DNA from 2 places in the Faecalibacterium prausnitzii genome. Region 2 is predicted to be linked to the other one. Evidence: predicted binding sites of a transcription regulator. Region 2 holds the regulator's gene; the other holds the start of a gene.

Region 1 (7,889 bases), 1.4 Mb from region 2:
CGGTTTCGGGCCCATTGTATGCAACTTAACGCCCTTTTCAAACTCGCTTTCGCTTCGGCTCCAGTCCTGAAGACCTTAACCTTGCTGCATACAATCGCTCGCCGGACCGTTCTACAAAAAGTACCCTATCACACTTTGACGTGCTCTAGGTGCTTGTAGGCACAGGGTTTCAGGTTCTTTTTCACTCCCCTCCCGGGGTGCTTTTCACCTTTCCTTCACAGTACTATACGCTATCGGTCACTGGGTAGTATTTAGGGTTGGAGGGTGGTCCCCCCATCTTCCGACCAGGTTTCACGTGTCTGGCCGTACTCTGGAACTTGCTCAGCTCTTGTCATTTTCACCTACGTGGTTCTCACACTCTCTGACCGGCCTTCCCATGCCGTTCGGTTAACAACTCAAGTCTTAAATGCAGTCCGTACCCCGGAAGTCTTTCGACTCCCGGTTTGCCCTCTTCCGCGTTCGCTCGCCACTACTTACGGAATCTCGTTTGATGTCTCTTCCTCGCCCTACTTAGATGTTTCAGTTCAGGCGGTTCCCTCGATCTACCTATTTTGAAGTTCAGTAGATCGTACCTGAGTATGAACCCAGGTGAGTTTCCTCATTCAGAAATCTCCGGATCAATGCTTATTTGCAGCTCCCCGAAGCTTATCGCAGCTTATCACGTCTTTCATCGGCTCCCAGTGCCAAGGCATTCGCCCTGCGCCCTTGTTCGCTTGACCTTTCAAACGTTCTTTCAAGAACATTTGGTATCCTCTTGATTCTCTCTTGCCAACGAAGATTATGTTACCCTTCCTTTTGAAATTGTAATATTTCTTAAAAAGAACTTACTATAATCTTTGTTTCGCAGTTATTATTCAGTTTTCAAGGTACGTCTTTGAGTTCCCTTTTCAGGGCCCTCAAAATCGAACAATATCTACTCTACTTGTCTCTGTCACCTGTTCCAGAAAGAAACCATCTTCGATGCTTTCTTCCTGCCTGACTCCTTAGAAAGGAGGTGATCCAGCCGCAGGTTCTCCTACGGCTACCTTGTTACGACTTCACCCCAATCACCAGTTTTACCTTCGGCGGCGTCCTCCTTGCGGTTAGACTACCGACTTCGGGTCCCCCCGGCTCTCATGGTGTGACGGGCGGTGTGTACAAGGCCCGGGAACGTATTCACCGTGGCATGCTGATCCACGATTACTAGCAATTCCGACTTCGTGCAGGCGAGTTGCAGCCTGCAGTCCGAACTGGGACGTTGTTTCTGAGTTTTGCTCCACCTCGCGGTCTTGCTTCTCTTTGTTTAACGCCATTGTAGTACGTGTGTAGCCCAAGTCATAAAGGGCATGATGATTTGACGTCATCCCCACCTTCCTCCGTTTTGTCAACGGCAGTCTGGCCAGAGTCCTCTTGCGTAGTAACTGACCATAAGGGTTGCGCTCGTTGCGGGACTTAACCCAACATCTCACGACACGAGCTGACGACAACCATGCACCACCTGTCTCTGCGTCCCGAAGGAAAGACATATTTCTATGTCCGTCGCAGGATGTCAAGACTTGGTAAGGTTCTTCGCGTTGCGTCGAATTAAACCACATACTCCACTGCTTGTGCGGGCCCCCGTCAATTCCTTTGAGTTTCAACCTTGCGGTCGTACTCCCCAGGTGGATTACTTATTGTGTTAACTGCGGCACTGAAGGGGTCAATCCTCCAACACCTAGTAATCATCGTTTACGGTGTGGACTACCAGGGTATCTAATCCTGTTTGCTACCCACACTTTCGAGCCTCAGCGTCAGTTGGTGCCCAGTAGGCCGCCTTCGCCACTGGTGTTCCTCCCGATATCTACGCATTCCACCGCTACACCGGGAATTCCGCCTACCTCTGCACTACTCAAGAAAAACAGTTTTGAAAGCAGTTCATGGGTTGAGCCCATGGATTTCACTTCCAACTTGTCTTCCCGCCTGCGCTCCCTTTACACCCAGTAATTCCGGACAACGCTTGTGACCTACGTTTTACCGCGGCTGCTGGCACGTAGTTAGCCGTCACTTCCTTGTTGAGTACCGTCATTATCTTCCTCAACAACAGGAGTTTACAATCCGAAGACCTTCTTCCTCCACGCGGCGTCGCTGCATCAGGGTTTCCCCCATTGTGCAATATTCCCCACTGCTGCCTCCCGTAGGAGTCTGGGCCGTGTCTCAGTCCCAATGTGGCCGTTCAACCTCTCAGTCCGGCTACCGATCGTCGCCTTGGTGGGCCATTACCTCACCAACTAGCTAATCGGACGCGAGGCCATCTCAAAGCGGATTGCTCCTTTTCCCTCTGGTCGATGCCGACCCGTGGGCTTATGCGGTATTAGCAGTCGTTTCCAACTGTTGTCCCCCTCTTTGAGGCAGGTTCCTCACGCGTTACTCACCCGTTCGCCACTCGCTCAGAGAAGCAAGCTCCTCTTTGCTCGTTCGACTTGCATGTGTTAGGCGCGCCGCCAGCGTTCGTCCTGAGCCAGGATCAAACTCTTTATAAATGATATTTATCACTTAAAAAGTGTTAAATCTTTTTCGCTCAGTACGCAATCGCTTGCGTCCTGTGTGAATTACTTTGTTTGGAATTGTTTACCGTGTTTTTCCAACACGAAAATAGGTTCCGTTACAAGTTTTTCGATATTGTTCAATTTTCAAGGTCCTGTGCGCCTCAGCCAACCGGCTGACAGCTTGATTATTTTATCACAGAAGTGATTTTTTGTCAAGCACTTTTTTCGAAGCGTTTCGAACGTTCTGAACTTGGATCGCTTCAGATTTCTCAGAACTGACTGGAATCTTTCAGCGTCTATTGGTTCTTTTCTTTCGCTTCTCAGCTGGGACTTCGGAAGTCATTCTTTTGTCTCAGCGCTTGGCGCTCAAGTATAATACCATACACCCGCCCGTTTGGCAACCCCTTTTTTCAACTTTTTTGCCCTTTTTTCTCGGTTCGGCCTTTTTACCAGTTTTTTGCGTGAAACTTGCCTCTCCTTTGACGCGATGGATACAACAGTTTATTTTCTGCTTTCTCTCCCTATATAATGTAATAATATAAGGCCTGCGTATAGATACAGACGGATATTACGGGCCGGAATGCAGATACTTTTCTTGTGCGATTTGTCAAGCCCTCCGGTCTCAAATTTTGCTCCGAAAATCTTCCCGGATTTTTGGCGAAAGCGACGAAGCACAAAATGTAGTGGTTTTCCCATTGACATATCACTAAATAGTGATATCATAGAATCACATTCCGATGAACGCATTTCAGAAGATCTGCGGGCGGCTCCTGTTCCGGGAGACGCCCGTTTGAACTGCGGCAGAAAACCACAACGCGACAGAAAGATGGAGGAACGCCATGAAGATCATCAAGCGCAACGGGTCCGAGGTCCCGTTCGATATCACCAAGATCATCACCGCTGTTACCAAGGCCAGTGATTCCGTGGGCGGCAAGAGCCGCCTGACCCGCGAGCAGATCAACCAGATCGCCGACGACGTCACGGAGCAGTGCCAGGCGCTCAACCGCGCCGTCAGCGTGGAAGAGATCCAGGATATGGTCGAGAACAAGCTGATGGACATGAAGGCGCACGACATCGCCCGCCATTATATCACCTACCGCTATATCCAGAGCCTGAAGCGCCAGACCAACACCACCGATGAGCGCATCCTGAGCCTGATCGAGTGCCAGAACGAGGAAGTCAAGCAGGAGAACGCCAACAAGAACCCCACCGTCAACAGTGTGCAGCGCGACTACATGGCCGGTGAGATCTCCAAAGACCTGACCGCCCGCCTGCTGCTGGACCCGGAGATCGTCAAGGCGCATCAGGAGGGCCTGATCCACTTCCACGATTCCGACTACTTCGCACAGCACATGCACAACTGCGACCTGGTCAACCTGGAAGATATGCTCCAGAACGGCACTGTCATCTCCGGTACCTATATCGAGAAGCCCCACAGCTTCTCCACCGCCTGCAACATCGCGACCCAGATCATCGCGCAGGTCGCCTCCAACCAGTACGGCGGCCAGAGCATCAGTCTGACCCATCTGGCTCCCTTTGTGGACGTCTCCCGCCGGAAGATCGCCAACGAGGTCGAGGTCGAGATGGAGGGTCTGGATGTTTCCGCTGAGCGGAAGAAGGAGATCGTCGAGCGCCGCCTGCGCAATGAGATCAACCGCGGCGTCCAGACCATCCAGTATCAGGTCGTCACCCTGATGACCACCAATGGTCAGGCCCCCTTCATCACCGTCTTCATGTATCTGGGCGAAGCCCGCAACGCACAGGAGAAGGCCGACCTGGCCATCATCATCGAGGAGACCATCCGCCAGCGCTATCAGGGCGTCAAGAACGAAGCCGGTGTCTGGATCACCCCCGCCTTCCCCAAGCTCATCTATGTGCTGGAAGAGGACAACATCCGCCCCGGCACCCCCTATTACTACCTGACGGAGCTGGCCGCCAAGTGCACCGCCAAGCGGATGGTGCCCGACTATATCTCCGAGAAGAAGATGCTGGAGCTGAAGGTGGACAAAAACGGCGAAGGCCACTGCTACACCTGCATGGGCTGCCGCAGCTTCCTGACCCCCTATGTGGACCCGGAGACCGGAAAACCCAAGTACTATGGCCGCTTCAATCAGGGCGTCGTCACCATCAACCTGGTGGACGTGGCCCTGTCCTCCGGCGGCAACTTTGACAAGTTCTGGAAGATCTTCGATGAGCGTCTCGACCTGTGCCACCGCGCCCTGCAGGCACGGCATAAGCGTCTGCTGGGCACCCCCAGCGACGCCGCCCCCATCCTGTGGCAGTACGGCGCACTGGCCCGCCTGAAGAAGGGCGAGAAGATCGACAAACTGCTCTTCGGCGGCTACTCGACCATCAGCCTGGGGTATGCCGGCCTGTATGAGTGCGTCAAGTATATGACCGGCCGCAGCCACACCGATGCCGGTGCAAAGCCCTTTGCCCTGAGTGTGATGCAGCACATGAACGACAAGTGCAATGAGTGGAAGAAGGCCGAGAACATGGACTACTCCCTCTACGGCACCCCGCTGGAATCCACCACTTACAAGTTCGCCAAGTGCCTGCAAAAGCGGTTCGGCATCGTGCCCGGCATCACGGACAAGAACTATATCACCAACAGCTACCACGTCCACGTCTCCGAGCCGATCGACGCCTTCACCAAGCTGAAGTTCGAGAGCGAGTTCCAGAAGCTTTCGCCGGGCGGTGCCATCAGCTATGTGGAAGTGCCCAATATGCAGGACAATCTGGAAGCCGTCATGAGCGTACTCCAGTTCATCTACGACAACATCATGTATGCGGAGCTGAACACCAAGTCCGACTACTGCCAGTGCTGCGGCTACGACGGCGAGATCCGGATCGTGGAGGACGACGGCAAGCTGGTCTGGGAGTGCCCCAAGTGCGGCAACCGCGACCAGAACAAACTGAACGTCGCCCGCCGCACCTGCGGCTACATCGGCACCCAGTTCTGGAACCAGGGCCGCACCCAGGAGATCAAGGATCGGGTCCTGCACCTGTAACCCTCTCAGGCGCTTTGCGCCAGCTCCCCCCAAAAAGGGGAGCCATTGGCAACCGACAAAAAGCATCATCAAATGGAAAAGCAAAGCAGCGCGCTCTGCTTTCAGGTTTCATCCGTCATGAATTACGCTACCATCAAATATTACGATATCGCCAACGGCCCCGGTGTGCGCACCAGCGTCTTCGTTTCCGGGTGCCGCCATCACTGCCCCGGCTGCTTCAATGCGGTGGCCTGGGATTTCGGCTACGGCAAGCCCTTCGACAAGGCCGTCCGCAACGAGATCTTCGCCTCCTGCCAGCCGGACTATATCGCCGGGCTGAGCCTGCTGGGCGGCGAACCCATGGAGCCGGAGAACCAGCGGGAGCTTCTGCCCTTTGTGCGGAACTTCAAGGCCCTCTACCCCCATAAAACGGTCTGGTGCTACTCCGGCTACACCTGGGAGCAGCTGACCGGCACGGAGCCCTGCGCCGCCCGGTGCGAAGTCACCGATGAACTGCTGGCCCTGCTGGACGTCCTCGTGGACGGCCGGTTCGTGGAGGCTCAGCATGACATCACTCTGCGCTTCCGCGGCAGCTCCAACCAGCGGCTGCTGGATGTGCCCCGGTCTCTTGCCGCCGGGCAGCCCATGTGGTGGGAGGACGAACAGGTCTTTGCGACTCACACGATGTGATCTTACAAAAAAGCAGACATGCCGCCGTTTCCGGTGCTGCATGTCTGCTTTTTCTATGCCTGTTTCAGGACCTTTTCAAACTCTGCTTCCAATGCTTCGTTCACCGCGCGGACGGCGGCCGGGTCGGGCTTGACCGCCTGCCGGTCGTAGGTGAACAGGCCGTTCACCTCGTCCTCCACATCGCTGACCTGGGTGTACACCAGAGCCGACAGCCCGTTCCGGAGCTGCGGGAGCACCGTTTCCAATTGCAGTTTCCGGTAGCGCCCGGTCAGCTCGGCGCGGCTCTTTGCCGTGCCGTAGCCGTAGGTCCTGCGGGGCGGCTCGTGGCCGGGCATCGGCCAGGCGATGCCGCCATATTCGCTGAGCGCAACGGTGCGGCGGCCGGGCCGGAGATGGAGCGGATAGAAATAGTTGTGGCGGGAGTCCACATCGCCGCCGCCCTGGTCATACCACCCGCTGGCCTCGTCCACCAGACGGTCGGAGTCGAGGGTGCGGAGCGTCTCGACTGCCTGCGCGGCATCGAACTGCCCCCACCCCTCGTTGAAGGGCACCCAGCAGCCGATGCAGGGATGCCCCCGCAGGGCCTCCACCGTTGCTTCCAGCTCCCGGCCGTATTCTTCCCGGCTGGCCTCGCTGCGGCGGCTCAGCAGACCCCGGAGGGCCGCTGTGTCGGGCAGTTTCCGCAGCAGCGGCTGCAGCACGTTGGTCAGGTAGGTCACGAACCACAGCCGGTACGGCTCGCCGCCGTTCACCATGTCCTGCCAGACGATGAGGCCCAGCTTATCGCAGTGGTAATACCACCGCTGCGGCTCAATCTTCGCGTGTTTGCGCAGCAGGTTGAAGCCCAGTTCCTTGATGGTCTGCAATTCGTGCACTACCGCCGCGTCGGACGGCGGGGTATACAGGCCCTCCGGCCAGTAGCCCTGGTCGAGCAGACCGTTCAGCAGGAGGGGCCGGTCGTTCAGGCAGAAGCGCAGCACGCCCTTTGCATCGGGCGCACAGCTCCACTTCCGCAGGGCGAAATAGCTGTGCACCGTGTCGAAGCTCTCTTCCTCCCCCTGGGTCGTACCGACGGTCAGGTCGTAGAGGAAGGGGCTGTCCGGGCTCCACGGGAAGAAATGCTCCTCCGGGATGTTCAGCGTCACCGCGCCGTCCCGGTCGGCCTCGTCGCTGCCCCAGTCCTCTGCGATGGTCACGCCGCCGGCCCGCACCACCGCCCAAAGGTTCACCGCCCCGCCGGGCTTTGCCGTGCGGGCCTGAACGGTCACGGTCCGGGCGTCGTAGTCCGGGGTGACGGTCAGCGTCTCGATGTAGTTGTCCGGCACCCGCTCCAGCCAGACGGTCTGCCAGATGCCGCTCTGGGCCGGGTAGAACATCCCGCCGGGCCGGAGCGTCTGTTTGCCCCGCGCCTGCACCCCGGCCCCGGTGGGGTCCTGCACAGCCACCCACAGGCGGTTGTGGTCGGCGTTCAGGGCCTCGGTGATGTCGAACGTAAAGGGCCAGTAGCCGCCCCGGTGGCCGCCCACCAGATGCCCGTTGACCTGCACGGCGCAGGCGTAGTCCACGGCACCGAAGTGGAGCAGCACCCGGCCCCCGGAACCGGCAGGCGGGGCAAAGCTGCGGTGGTAGTGGAGCCACTCGCCGGGCTGAAGGGTCCGCCCCACGCCGGAAGCCCGCGTCTCCGGGGAATAGGGCACGAGGATGT
Region 2 (7,889 bases):
GAAGCCCTGCCTCCCGGATGATCTCCAGCAGCAGGATGACCAGCACCATCTCCCCAAACAGCGGGAACGGAGTGGCCCGCTCAGCAGCTTCGATCTTGAAGAGCAGCTGCGGCGGGAGCAGTTCCGGCAGGTAGACCGCCAGGCAGACGAACACCCCCGGCAGAAAGATGCTCAGGTAGAAGGAACCATATTTCAGAAGGCGCAGAAAGGACGCAAAAAACGCAGGCTGGGCGTAGTCGTCCAGACACTCGAAGTTTTCGCCGAAGAGGGTCGGCAGGACCATCGCGGATGGGCTCCCGTTGACGAGAACGACGATCTTCCCCTCACAGAGCTTCGCGGAGGCCACGGCGGGACGCTCGGTATAGCTCACCGGAGACGCTGTGCGCACCCGGCAGGGAAACAGCCAGGGCAGAAAGTAGCTCGAATCCAACAGCAGCTGCGGCTTTGCGCGGCGCAGCGTCTCTTTTACCTGCTCCACGGCGGCGGGCGAGGCCTTATCTTTGCAGTAGCAGACGGCATATTCCGTTTTCATCGCGCAGTCTGCCTGCTGCACTTCCATCACCAGCGCTTCGGTTCGGATGAGCCGTCGCAGCAGGCTCAGATTGACCCGCAGCAGGTCGGAAAATCCCTCGCGGGAGCCGCGCAGATCTCCTTCACCGGATGGCTCCCCCACCGAGCGGAATTTCAGGCTCTGCACCGAAAATGCCAGTCCTTTCGCACTGCCGTCCAGCAGTAAGACCGCCATTCCGGCGGTCAGGCGCTGCATCAGATCATCCCAGTTCTCCACAGGGCTGCTCTCGGCGGGCAATGCCGAGTGGCGGCTGAGCAGCTCATAGACCTGTTCCCCGCTCGGCAGCGCGCCCAGCCGCAGCGGCGGTGTCTGACGGCTGGCGGCGTCCAGCAGAAGTGCCCACAGAGATTCGAGGCTGGCCATCCCGTCAAAGAGCAGAATGGCACCCCGAATGTGGTAAAGCTCGATGCGCTTCGCATAAAAATCTGCGGAGCTGCCCAACCTAGCGTTGAGCGCCGCGAGGTTTGTTTCCAAATGTTCGGAAAGCTGCATGGTCCCATCCCCCTTTTGCAGTAGGATACCCGCCGCCGCGCCGGTTATTCCCGCAGGAGGTGTTCCGACTTGAAGCTCTTGATTGTTCGCACCGTTTTGATCTATCTCTGTGTCCTGTTTGCCATGCGGCTGATGGGCAAGCGCCAGCTGGGTGAGCTGCAGCCGGAAGAGCTGGTCTCGACCATCCTCATCTCCAATCTGGCGTCCATCTCCATCGAATCGGAGGAAGTCCCCGTGACCGCCAGCCTCATCCCGCTCTTTCTCATTGCGGCGCTGGAGCTTCTGGGGTCCATTCTCAGCTTCCAGAGCCAGAAATTTTTCAACCTGATGTCCGGCCGGCCCAAGACGGTCATTCTGGATGGACAGATCGATCAGAATGCCCTGCGCACTCTGCGGCTGACGACGGCCGACCTGATGGAGGCCCTGCGCGGCAAGGACGTCTTTGACCCACGGGATGTCTCCTACGCCGTTGTGGAGACGAACGGCAGCCTTTCGGTGGCGCTGCGCCCCGAAAGAGAGCCTGCCACCCTCTCCGACCTGGCACTCAAGGTCCAGCACGGTCAGGCGACCATCCCCTTTGTGCTGGATGGGCAGGTGCTGGACGACAACCTCCACTGGTGCGGCAAGGACCACGCCTGGCTGGAACGGACGGCACAGGCCAATACCCTGCTGGTGGAGGAGATTCTGCTTCTGATCGGCAACGACACCGAAGATTACTTTCTGCTGAAGAAAGAGCCGCGCCGCACGGCCCGCCCGCTCAGAAAGGAGGACGCATGAAACGCATCTACGCCTGCCTCGGCATCGTGGCCGCCCTGCTCGCGGTGGCCTTTTACAGCAGCTTCCGGGTGCAGATGTTCGCCGAAGACATCTCCGGCGACATCGACCATGCGATGGAAGCCATCCGGGAGGATGACCTGACCGGGGCCCGGCAGGCCCTTGCCGAAGGAGCCGACCTCTGCGACCGGATGCGCGAAGGGATGAACCACCTGCTCAAAACGGAAGACTTCACCGAACTGGAAGCGGCCCTCCGCGCCGCCGACGGCCATCTGGAATGGAACGCCCCCGAAGAAGCGTTCGGGGAGCTGCGCCGCGCTCAGGTCCAGGTCGAAACGCTGGCCTGGCTCTCCCGTCGCATCCTCTGAGGCAATTCAACATTTCGCATAATCAAACTTATGCGAACGATCTGCTGCAACGAAAAAGCGCACAGCCCTGCCGCCCAAATCCAGGCGGAGGCTGTGCGCTTTTTGGAAGGATCCTTTTACTTTTTCCGGTCGCCCATCAGCTTTTGCAGCTCGGTGAAAAAGCTCTCGACGTCGGCAAACTGCTGGTAGACCGACGCAAAGCGGACATAGGCCACTTCGTCGATCTTTTTCAGCTCCTGCATGGTCAGCTCGCCGATGCGGACGCTGGTCACTTCCCGGTCGTAGGAGCTCATCAGCGTCTGCTCAATGCTGCTGACGGCACGTTCCAGCGACTCGTAGCTGACCGGGCGCTTGGCGCAGGCGCGCAGCATGGCGTTGAGCACCTTCTGCCGATCAAAGGGTTCGCGGGAATTATCCTTTTTGATGACGATCAGCGGGACCGTCTCCACCACCTCATAGGTCGTGAACCGCATGTGGCAGCGCAGGCACTCCCGGCGGCGGCGGATGCGCTCGCCATCTTCGGTCGGGCGGGAATCGATGACCTTGGATTCTTCATCGCCGCAATAGGGACATTTCATGGTTTGTTCCTCCTGATTTGGTCATGTTCACGTTCGGGCGAAGCTCACGCTTTCTTTTTGCCGGTCTTGCGCTCGCTCCACAGCACCCACGCGGAAGTGGACACGCACAGCGAGGTGTAAACACCACTGATCATGCCCATCATCAGCGGGAACGCAAAGGTGAAGATGCTGTCCAGGCCGTAGAGTTTAGAGATGATGCACATCACGCCCAGCGCCATCACGGTGGTGACGGTGGTGATGATGGTGCGGCGGGCCGACTGGTTGACCGAGTGGTTGACCAATTCTTCGAAGGAGATCTTCTTCTCCATCAGGGTGCGGTTCTCGCGGATGCGGTCGTACACGACGACGGTATCGTTGATGGAGTAGCCCAGAATGGTCAGCATGGCGGCGATAAAGTTGCCGTCCAGCGGGGTGCGCAGCAGCACGAAGGTGCCAAACACGACCATCAGGTCGTTCAGCAGGGCCAGAACGGCCATCATGCCGCCGGTCAGGCCGCCGATCTTCTGGAAACGGAAGCCGATATACAGCAGGATGAGCACCAGCGCAAAGAGAACGGCGACCAGACTCTTCTGCAGGAACTTGGTACCCATGGCCGCGCTGACGTTGCTCAGCGACAACTGAACGAAGCCGTTGTCCGGGTAGGTCTCGTTCAGGGAATCCAGCAGGTTCTCCACCTGATCGGTGGTCACGGTCTCGTTGCCGGGCATGGAGATCTTCAGGGTCTGCTCCCCGGTGGCGACGTTCTCGCCGGTCTGGAGGGTCAGGTCCTTGCTGCCCAGTGCGGCAGAAGCAGTCTTCTGCACATCGGCCGTGGTGAACTCGCCCTCATAGCTCAGGGTGATCATCGCACCGCCGGTGAACTCGGTATCCAGCCGGACGCCAAACACCACCGCGCAGAGCAGGATGACTGCCATCAGGCAGGAGGAAATGGTCAGGAAGCGCTTGCGCAGGCCCACAAAGTCGATGGGCTTCTTCTCCGCAGGCTCCTTGCCGGGGCGGTCTGCACCGTAGAGCCAGGGGTCGCGCAGGGCCTTGATGGCCGCTGCCCCGCGGATCATCACGCGGGTGGCGAAGACGCCGAACACGAAGTTGAGCAGCACACCGGTGAGCAGCGTGTAGCCGAAGGCATAGATGGTGCCCGCAGTGGACGGGCCAAAGGCAAAGAAGACGAAGTGGAGCATCTTTGCAAAGAAGCCGTCCGAGGGGCCGAAGGCACCCATCAGCACGACCGCCACGATGACGATGGTCACGTTGCCGTCGATGATGGGCGTCAGGCCGCGGGCAAAGCCGCTCTTGAGGGCACCATCCAGAGACTTGCCGCTGCGCAGCTCTTCCTTGATGCGCTCGGCGGTGATGACGTTGGCGTCCACACCCATGCCGATGGCCAGGATGATACCGGCAATGCCGGGCAGCGTCAGGGTGAAGCTCTCAAACACCGGGAAATAACCGGAGACGAAGGCCAGCGTAGCCGCCACCTGACCGGCCAGTGCGATGCAGGCCAGGAAACCGGGCAGACGGTACAGCGCTGTCATCAGGACCACGATGAGGGCAAAAGCGATGAGACCGGCCAGCACCATAGCGCTCAGGCTGTTCTCGCCCAGGCTGGGGCTGATGGTGGAGTAGCTGTCCACGGTCAGCGCAAAAGGCAGCGAGCCGGAGTTGATCTGGCGGGCCATCTTGACGACATCGTCCTGCGTGAAGGGGTTGGATGCCGAGCTTGTGATGATGGCAGCACCGTCGGTAATGGCCGCATGGACCGTGGCCGTGCTGACATTCTCGTCATCCAGCCAGATGCTGATGGTGCCGCTGCTCTGGTAGAGCCGGGTGGTGGCATCGCCAAAGGCTTTGGCACCCGCATCGGTGAACTTGAGGGCCACATAATACTCCGAAGAGCTGCCGCTCACCGGGCCGTACTGCGCTGCTGCGCTCTCGACCATGGAGCCGTCCAGGATCAGCTCACCGTCCGCGCTGCTCCCCTCCCGGAAGGTCAGGTAGGCGGTGGTGCCGATCTCTTCGATGGCAGCTTCGGGGTCGAAATCCGTCTCGCCGGACTGCCACGGAAATTCGAGGATCAGACGGTCGGAATCATAGTCCACATACAGCTCGTAGTCGGTCACGTTCAAACCGACCAGACGGTTCTCAATGACGAGCTGCGCGGCGTCCAGCTGCTCATCGGTGGCATCGTAGCCGTCCGAGGGTGCAAACGTCACGTTGACGCCGCCCTTGATATCCACGCCGAAGCGTATATCCTGCGCGCCCTTGATATAGGTCCGGGTCACATCGCCATATTTGACCGCAACGCCGAAGAATGCCGTGTAGACAAACGCCGCGATCAGAAGCACTGTGACAACAAGCTGCCATGCTTTGCCTTTCGTCTTCATAAAAATCGGGAAACCTCCAAAATATAATAAACCTCCGCCGTGCGGCAGAGTTCCGCCGCGCGGGGAGATCTTCAACAACGGGGACGCTTACGCTTTCTGATCCGCAAGCAGCTTTTCCACCGTGGCCAGCTTTACGCAGACGCACAGCAGGTCCGAAGCGGTCTCCACCTCGTCCAGGCTGGGATAGGTGGGCGCAATGCGCAGATGGGAATCTTCCGGGTCTTTGTGGTAGGGGTAAGCGGAACCGGCACCCGTCAGGGTCAGGCCGCACTCCTTGCACAGAGCTGCCACACGCTTGGCACAGCCGGGCATCACGTACAGGCTGATGAAGTAGCCGCCCTTGGGGTTGGTCCAGTGGGCGATATCGCCGCAGGGCGTCAGCTCCTCGGAGAAGGCCGTCTTCACTGCATCGAAGCAGGGGATCAGGCGGCGGCGGTGCTTGGCCATGTGGGCCAGGACGCCTTCCTTGTTCTTCAGGAAACGGACGTGGCGCAGCTGGTTCATCTTATCGTAGCTGATGATCATGACCGAGAAGCGCTTGCAGATGTACTTCATGGAGTTCTCGCTGCAGGCGATCGCGGAGACGCCTGCACCGGGGAAGGTGATCTTACTGGTGGAGGTGAACATGAAGACACGGTCCTGCGTACCGTACTTCTTGCACTCGTTCAGCAGAACGGGGGTCTCGATGATCTCATCGGTCAGATGGTGGACGATGTAGGCCTCATCCCAGAAGATCTTGAAATCGGGAGCGGCCGTCTTCATCTTAGCAAAACGCTCGATCGTTTCGTCACTGTAGGTGTAGCCGTCGGGGTTGGAATACTGCGGCACACACCAGATGCCCTTGATGGTGTCATCCTCGGCCACCAGCTTCTCGACCACATCCATATCGGGGCCGTTCGGGGTCATGGGCACGCTGATGAGCTCAAAGCCGAACTCCTCGGTGATGGCAAAGTGGCGGTCATAGCCGGGCACCGGGCAGAGGAACTTGCGCTTTTCCACCTGAGACCAGGGGCAGGGAGACTCCGGGAAGCCGAACACATAGCCGATGTTGATGAGGTTGTACATCAGCTGCAGGCTGGAGTTGCCGCCCACGAAGACTTCTGCAGGCTTGACGCCGAAGACATCCGCAAACAGGACGCGGGCCTCATGCAGACCCTCCAGGTCGCCGTAGTTGCGGGCGTCGGTGCCGGCATCGGTGGTATAATCGGTCATCTGCAGCAGGCCCATGGCCAGATCCATCTGGTGAGGGCCGGGCTTACCGCGGGCCATATTCAGCTTCAGGCCCATTGCCTGAAAGTTTTTGTACTGCTCTTCCAGTTTTGCCTTTTCGGCTACGAGTTCGTCGCGGTTCATCTCAAAATAATTCGCCATTGAAAACACACTCCTTTATCGTACTTCCTGTTCCCACAGTGTCCGCGCCGGGCTTTGAAAAGAAGCTTCCTGCCAGAGAGAGCCGCAGCCCAGCCGTCCAGACTTTAATATTATAGCTCATATCTGCTCTTAAAACAAGCATATCTCAAAAAAAGCCCCGCCAAAAGTCATAGCTTTCAGCGGGGCAGCGGCCCGGAGCAGCCTGCCGGGTGGGCAGATCAGCTCAGGGACGTCTGATTCTTATAGCGCTTGCGGACCGCGCCGTATTCCAGCTTCGGTTCGCCGCCCTCGACGGTGTCCGCATCAATGGTCACGCGGATGATGGTGGCATCGCTGGGCACCTTGTACATGATGGGCATCAGGATGCTTTCCATCACGCTGCGCAGGCCGCGCGCACCGGTCTTGCGCTCGATGGTCTTGCGGGCGATCGCATGGAGGGCCTCATCGGTGATCTCCAGCTCCACACTGTCCATGTTGAGCAGCTCTTTGTACTGCTTGACCAGGCTGTTGCGGGGCTCCTTGAGCACACGGACCAGAGCGTCCTCGTCCAGATCATCCAGCACGGTGATGACCGGCAGACGGCCGATCAGCTCCGGGATGAGGCCGAACTTGACCAGATCGTGCGGCTCCACCTTGCGCAGCAGCGCCTTCTGGGCATCGTCGGAGTTGTCCTTCAGGGAGCTGCCGAAGCCCAGTGCGGACTTATCGGTGCGGCGCTGGATGTACTTGTCCAGGCCGTCAAAGGCACCGCCGCAGATGAAGAGGATGTTGGTGGTGTCGATCTGGATGAACTCCTGCTGGGGGTGCTTGCGGCCGCCCTGGGGCGGGACATTGCTGACCGTGCCTTCCAGGATCTTCAGCAGGGCCTGCTGCACACCCTCGCCGCCCACATCGCGGGTGATGGAGGGGTTCTCGCTCTTGCGGGTGATCTTGTCGATCTCATCAATGTAGATGATGCCGATCTGTGCCTTCTGCACATCAAAATCGGCCGCCTGGATGAGCTTGAGCAGGATGTTCTCGACGTCCTCGCCGACATAGCCTGCCTCGGTGAGGGTGGTGGCATCCGCGATGGCGAAGGGCACCCCCAGCATCTTGGCCAACGTCTGGGCCAGCAGGGTCTTGCCGACACCGGAGGGGCCGAGGAGCAGGACGTTGGACTTCTGCAGCTCCACGTCCGAACCCTTGCCGCTCAGGATGCGCTTGTAGTGGTTGTAGACAGAGACCGCCAGCACACGCTTGGCCTCGTCCTGCCCGATGACATACTGGTCCAGGCCGTCTTTGATCTCCTCCGGGGTCAGGATGTTGACCGAGAGGTCGTCCGCAGCCTGCACATGGGCGCGGCTTGCATTGCCGC

Evidence for each region. Region 2 encodes NrdR, which represses ribonucleotide reductase genes. Its sites were predicted from a motif close to CACNANATNTNGTG; they were not measured.
Region 1: a site for NrdR is predicted at 3,177-3,190, ahead of nrdD (anaerobic ribonucleoside-triphosphate reductase). Genes of this name have one in related genera too.

What each region holds. Positions count from the first base shown of each region.
Region 1 covers NZ_CP065377.1:2,824,781-2,832,669, forward strand. Annotated here, with positions in the region: rRNA gene I5P96_RS13645 (23S ribosomal RNA) at 1-719, opposite strand, end outside; rRNA gene I5P96_RS13650 (16S ribosomal RNA) at 988-2,498, opposite strand; gene nrdD (anaerobic ribonucleoside-triphosphate reductase) at 3,344-5,515, shown strand; gene nrdG (anaerobic ribonucleoside-triphosphate reductase activating protein) at 5,633-6,184, shown strand; gene I5P96_RS13665 (glycoside hydrolase family 2 protein) at 6,238-7,889, opposite strand, start outside.
Region 2 covers NZ_CP065377.1:1,430,284-1,438,172, reverse strand. Annotated here, with positions in the region: gene I5P96_RS07115 (spore germination protein) at 1-1,063, opposite strand, end outside; gene I5P96_RS07110 (DUF421 domain-containing protein) at 1,133-1,840, shown strand; gene I5P96_RS07105 (DUF4363 family protein) at 1,837-2,205, shown strand; gene nrdR (transcriptional regulator NrdR) at 2,322-2,783, opposite strand; gene secF (protein translocase subunit SecF) at 2,828-5,164, opposite strand; gene I5P96_RS07090 (PLP-dependent aminotransferase family protein) at 5,252-6,535, opposite strand; gene clpX (ATP-dependent Clp protease ATP-binding subunit ClpX) at 6,754-7,889, opposite strand, start outside.